Regions from separate parts of the Bacillus sp. NEAU-Y102 genome, predicted to be linked through region 1. Evidence: riboswitches for the same ligand, from Rfam matches in the RefSeq annotation. Region 1 holds a riboswitch; the other holds the start of a gene.
The links. A riboswitch is a leader RNA that binds a small molecule or an ion and turns the genes downstream of it on or off. The one in region 1 is predicted to bind S-adenosylmethionine.

Region 1 (3,195 bases):
AACCATCACCAATTGCATTAAATGCGAACATAATGAGTGCAATCATGATTGCCGGGAAAAATAGCTGCCACCATTCTCCGCTCAATAATGTCCCGAGTGCATCATTCGTCATCGTCCCCCAACTTGCCGCTGGTGATTGTACTCCAAGTCCTATAAAGCTTAAAAATGATTCTGAAAAAATAGCTGCTGGAATTGTAAATGATAAATTCACGATAATAATCCCTGTTAAATTCGGAATTAAATGCCCATATATAATTTTCATATGTGATGTACCTAATCGCTCTGCTGCAATAACAAACTCTCTTTGTTTTAAAGACAATACTTGTGCTCGAATGAGACGAGCCATTCCAATCCATCCCGTTAATGCAAGAGCGATAATAATGGTGAAAAGACCTGGTTTCATAACAATTAATAGTAAAATAACAATTAATAAATATGGGATGCCGTATAATACTTCAATTCCTCTTATAATCCACTCATCAATTAACGTTCCAAGGCGATTACGCCCTCTCACATATCCACTAAATCCACCAATCAGTACACCAAGCCCTATATCGAGGGCAGCTGCTACTAATCCAACTGTTAGTGAAATCTTCCCACCAGCCCAAGTACGTGCCCAAATATCTCTCCCTAGATCATCTGTTCCAAACCAATGTTCACTACTCGGCGGTAAATTTGTTGCCTCTTTTACTTGTTCACTCGCAGTAAATGAAGTTAAACTTTCGCCAATAAGCGAGAAAAAAATAATTAGCAATAACGTCACTGTTCCTAAAACTGCGATTGGATTCGATATAAACTTACGAAACACTTCTTTCTTTCTGCTAATTGTTTGCTGATTTTTATTTATCGTTAATTCTTTTTTCTCTTCTTTCGTTAATAACTGTTCATTAATCTCATAAGCTCCCATTTAAATATCCCCCTCTCCTTATGTAATAGAACGAATACGCGGATCAACAATGCGATGAATAATATCTGTAATGAAAATACAAGCAATTAATAATGCACTATAGAAAATCGTTGTTCCCATAATCACCGGATAGTCTCGGTTAAAAATACTATCTACAAAATATTTTCCTAGGCCAGGAATTGAAAAGATTTTTTCAATAACGAAAGTCCCTGTTAAGAGTCCAGCCATTAACGGTCCAACAAATGTAAGTACTGGAACAATCGCATTTCGAAGAGCGTGTCTTATAATAATCTTCTTAATTGGTATACCTTTTGCTCTTGCTAGCTTAATATAATCACTCTGCAGTACTTCGATCATATTAGAACGAACAAACCTTGTAATAACTGCGATTGGCCCTAACGCTAATGCAAAGGATGGCAATACCGTATGTTCGAATGTTCCCCAAGAGGCTACTGGTAAAAACTCAAATTGGATAGCGAATACTTGTATAAATAGTGGTGCTAAAATAAAACTTGGAATAGAAATACCTAAAATTGCGAGCAAACTCACACTATAGTCAATTACTCTCCCATGATATAGAGCAGCAAATGTCCCTGCCGCAATTCCTACTAACAATGAAATAACAAGTGCTTGTAGACCAATAATTGCTGATGGACCAAAGCCAGTTGTTATAATTTCTGATACACCTTGCCCGGTTGATTGAACCGATTCACCAAAATCAAAATGAACTACACCGTCTAAATAAGCAACATATTGATTCCATAACGGTTCATCAAGGTGATACTTCGCTCTCATGTTTTGGATCACTTCTTCAGGAAAGATTTTTGCATCTGATGAAAATGGATCTCCCGGAATAATATGCATAATTAGAAATGTCACTGTCGTAATAACCCATAGTGTGAACACCATAACCGATAATTTTTTAATTACATACACTTCAATAACCCCCTAAACACATGAATTTACTTTGTTTTATGAATGTACTTTTTCCATTACTCCCTTTTCTCTTTTTAGAATACAAAAAGCCTTGATCTTAAAAAATAAGATCAAGGCTTAACAAAAAAAGGCCCATCACTTATCTTTCAAGACTTGCTTGCTGGAATTAGCACGGTGTTCCTATTACAGAACCCGCTGCTGAGGTGTCATAGGGCCAGTCCCTCTACCTCTCTGGATAAGTAAATTGCTATATTATTATTTGGTTCAAATTGTATATTTCGAATTATAATTCTGAAAAATTGAAAAGTCAATCGAATTGGATAAATTTATAAAAATTAGTTTTTAATTCATTTATCGAAATTACAGTTTTCGGCTTATCATAAAAAGAAATGATGTTAAAGGAGTTATAAGATGGACCCCTTACTTCTTGCTACTATAGGATTACCCTTAACAATCGTTATACTTGTCATCATCGGCTCCTATAAACTCTTTATTAAAAAGAAACGTATTACTTCTTTTTATACTCCTTTCGATAATATTACCGGGCAAACTATTTCCGAATTTCACGAAGAACAGAAAATATTAGTATCTGAGGATGAAGACGGAGATGGCAAGAAGAAAAAATAACCTTGCACAGGCAAGGTTATTTTTTCGTTTCTGCTTGAAAACGTTTATAGTATGTCGATGCTGTTGCAAAGTTAATTTCTATATCACGAATCAACGATGAATCTTCTTCTTTAGCTAACTTCTGTAATTTTTTCATCGCTTGTTCTGATTCATTCAAGAAACCAACATATACCTCATGTTCTTGCTCTTTCGACTTCGGAACACGAATTTCTTTACGTATATGATCAATATCTTCTAACATGCTCGTTGTTACCTTTTGCACGTCTTCTTTATATGTTGCATTCGTTATTTCCTTACCGCCCTTTTCTTTTGCCACTTCAAATAACTGCAGTGCTTTATTAATTTCTTTATTCATTTTTATATCGTATTTTTCATGTACTGCAAGGTATTCTTTCATCTCTTCTGTTTGTTCAGTAGATTGCTCTACCTTTTCTTTCGGTTCTTTCGTATCTTTATTTCCATTACATCCTGCTAGAAGGATCATACTTCCCATTACAGCAATACCCAAAACCTTCTTCATCTCTTCTTCTCCTTTTATCTACAGCTATTACTCATTATAGTTTCTTTTATCTCCACTTGTTATTATACCGAGAACGCCCTACTTTTTACACTTAAGACGACATCGTAATATATATACCAACATGTTTGTCACAGTATCGTCACTTTATACAAATAACTTTTGCAATGCTTTACTACATCACCTTACAAAACTGTAAGCACACATA
Region 2 (3,195 bases), on a different contig from region 1:
TCTACACACTTAGCAAATGTATTATGGGGAGCCGACATTGACGTTTATACAGAATATTTACGGTAAGGAATGATAGAAGTGATTGATTGGACAGGAGCCGAAGCTACATCCCTAATAGAGAACGAAGAAAAAACAGTGTTATATGTATATACTCCAATGTGTGGAACATGCCAATTAGCAAAAAAGATGTTAACAGTCGTTGAGATGACAATTGAAGAGTTGAAAATTGGGATGTTAGATTTAAATTATGCTCCACATTTAGCAAAAGAGTATGGGATTGAAAGTGTACCTTGTTTACTTGTTTTTGAAAATGGGACACTGATGAAGAAGATATACGCATTTCATTCGGTTGAATATTTATATACGGAATTAAAGTAGGCGGCAAAATTTTTGCCGCCTCGACATATTTCTTGGGAAATATGTCGAGATGCAGGATGGATACAGTATTTGTCGAGCGAAAATAACAGGATTGCTCTTTAGTGAGAGGGAATGGTATGTAATAGAAAGTGATATGAAGGATGTGATTTAGGGTGAGATTATATTCTTTGCTTCAATCATTTGTAAATTACGCTAATGGTCAATATCATTTAGAGCCGCTTTTAAGACGAGAGGAAAAAACTGTTAATTTCCGTTTGGGAGATGAAAGTTGTTCGTTACAAATTTCAAGAGATTATATAGAGCTGGTACATGAGGAAAGAGGAACGGAACAAATCATTTGCTTAGACGAAAAGGATATAGAACAATTGGTTAATGGAAATGTACGATTGCAAATGTTAATGAACGATGGACGTGTACAATATTCGGGAACGTATCGAACGATGCTATTAGTCGAATCGATGTTTCATATATGTAAACCGATGTCAGTAGGTGCTTAAAATTCTGAAGGTTCATTTTTTGCGAAAATTTCTGTTGACATGGTGTTTGGATATTGATACAATTCAATTCATAAAATATAGACAATTTCATAAATTACAAATCAGACGAAAATTGAATCTGATTTCTCTTATCAAGAGAGGTGGAGGGACTGTGCCCTGTGAAGCCCGGCAACCGTCAACTTATGTTGAAATGGTGCCAATTCCTGCAAAGCAAATGCTTTGAGAGATGAGAGAGAGGGATAATGTTGTTATATACGCACATAAACCTTTCTGCTTCTCTAAAGCAGAAAGGTTTTTTTATTGTTTGAATGTGGAGGACATTCAAATAATAAAAGTAGTGATAACGGTGGACTACACGCATTAAACATAAAAAATTGCGGAGTCGACCTAAACAAAAAAGGGGTGAACATCATGATTCTATTAGAGAATGTAAAGAAAATATATAAAGCAAAAAGCGGTGATGTCACTGCTGTAGATAACGCCAATTTAAAAATAGAAAAAGGCGAAATATTTGGTGTTATCGGATATAGCGGCGCTGGGAAAAGTTCTTTAATCAGATTGTTTAACCAGTTAGAAAAACCGACTTCTGGCCAAATTACAATTGCGAATCGTGTTATATCAACAATTACAGGAAGTGAACTTCGTAAGGCAAGGCAAGAAATCGGAATGATTTTTCAACACTTCAACTTACTTTGGTCACGAACTGTACGTGAAAATATTGAGTTTCCACTTGAAATTGCAGGTGTTGATAAAACGAAGAGAAGAAAACGTGTTGATGAATTAATTCATCTTGTCGGATTAGAAGGAAGAGGAGACGCGTACCCATCTCAGCTGAGCGGGGGACAAAAACAACGCGTTGGGATTGCAAGAGCATTAGCTAACAACCCACAAGTACTTTTATGTGATGAAGCAACGTCGGCTCTTGATCCAGAAACGACAGATCAAATTTTGGATTTACTATTAGACATCAATAAGCGCCTTGGTTTAACAATTGTACTCATTACACATGAGATGCACGTAATTCGAAAGATTTGTAATCGAGTGGCGGTAATGGAGAGAGGAAAGATTGTAGAAACGGGTCCAGTACTTGATGTATTCCGTAATCCGAAGCAAGATATTACGAAACGATTTGTACAGCAGTTAACAGATTCTGAAGATACAAATGAAACGATTGAATGTTTAATTGAAAAATATCCAGATGGAAAAGTAATTCGTTTGCAGTTTATTGGTGAGGCTGTAGAAAGACCAGTGCTTCAACGATTGATGCAACGCAGTGATATAGAAGTTAGCATTTTGCAAGGAAATATCGCACAAACGAATAACGGTTCTTACGGTAGTTTAGTTGTTCATTTAAATGGTGAGGAAACAGCGATCCAGCAAGCAATAGAAGGAATTCATCAAGATCAAGTAGAGCTGGAGGTGATTGCACATGGATAAGTTACTCGCAAATGTTGATTGGAATCAAATGTTAGAAGCAACGGGTGAAACGTTATATATGACGGCAATCGCAGCTCTTGCGACATTTGTTTTAGGACTAATTTTAGGATTGTTACTCTTCATGACAGCAAAAGATAATTTATGGGAAAACAAATCAATTAATACGGTGATTGGAGCATTCGTAAATATATTCCGTTCTATACCGTTCATCATTTTAATTATTTTATTAATCCCATTCACAAAGATTCTTCTTGGAACAATTCTTGGAGCAAGTGCAGCGCTGCCGGCTTTAATTATTGGAGCGGCACCATTCTACGCGAGAATGGTTGAAATCGCACTTCGCGAAATTGATAAAGGTGTAATTGAAGCTTCAAAAGCAATGGGAGCAAAAACAAGCACAATTATTTTGAAAGTGTTAATTCCAGAATCGTTACCAGCATTAGTATCTGGTATTACGGTTACGACAATTGCTTTAGTAGGATATACAGCAATGGCGGGAGTTGTTGGTGCTGGTGGCCTTGGAACACTTGCTTACTTAGAAGGATTCCAAAGAGGAAATAACGATGTAACAATCGTTGCGACAATTTGTGTATTACTAGTTGTATTTTTAATTCAGTGGATTGGTGATAGTTTAACGACTCGAATAGATAAACGATAATAAAAAATGGGAGGATGTTTCAAATGAAAAAATTATTACTTACAGCACTTATTTCAACTTCAATTTTTGGCTTAGCTGCTTGTGGCGGGAAAGATAAAGATGAAAAGAAGCTTGTTGTTGGTGCTTCTAACGTACCGCACGCTGAAATTTTAGAAAAGGCAAAACCGTTACTTGAGAAAAAAGGAATTGAATTAGAAGTGAAAAAATTCCAAGATTACGTGTTGC

Region 2: another riboswitch for S-adenosylmethionine. It lies ahead of ACYFX0_RS25245 (methionine ABC transporter ATP-binding protein); the one in region 1 lies ahead of ACYFX0_RS28365 (ABC transporter permease).

What each region holds. Positions count from the first base shown of each region.
Region 1 is NZ_JBTWFK010000016.1:12,899-16,093, reverse strand. Features, by position in the region: gene ACYFX0_RS28370 (ABC transporter permease) at 1-907, opposite strand, end outside; gene ACYFX0_RS28365 (ABC transporter permease) at 926-1,843, opposite strand; SAM riboswitch class I at 1,980-2,085, opposite strand; gene ACYFX0_RS28360 (DUF3951 domain-containing protein) at 2,255-2,470, shown strand; gene ACYFX0_RS28355 (hypothetical protein) at 2,487-2,990, opposite strand.
Region 2 is NZ_JBTWFK010000012.1:89,654-92,848, forward strand. Features, by position in the region: gene ACYFX0_RS25230 (toprim domain-containing protein) at 1-66, shown strand, start outside; gene ACYFX0_RS25235 (thioredoxin family protein) at 70-378, shown strand; gene ACYFX0_RS25240 (hypothetical protein) at 531-875, shown strand; SAM riboswitch class I at 1,001-1,108, shown strand; gene ACYFX0_RS25245 (methionine ABC transporter ATP-binding protein) at 1,287-2,312, shown strand; gene ACYFX0_RS25250 (methionine ABC transporter permease) at 2,305-2,970, shown strand; gene metQ (methionine ABC transporter substrate-binding lipoprotein MetQ) at 2,994-3,195, shown strand, end outside.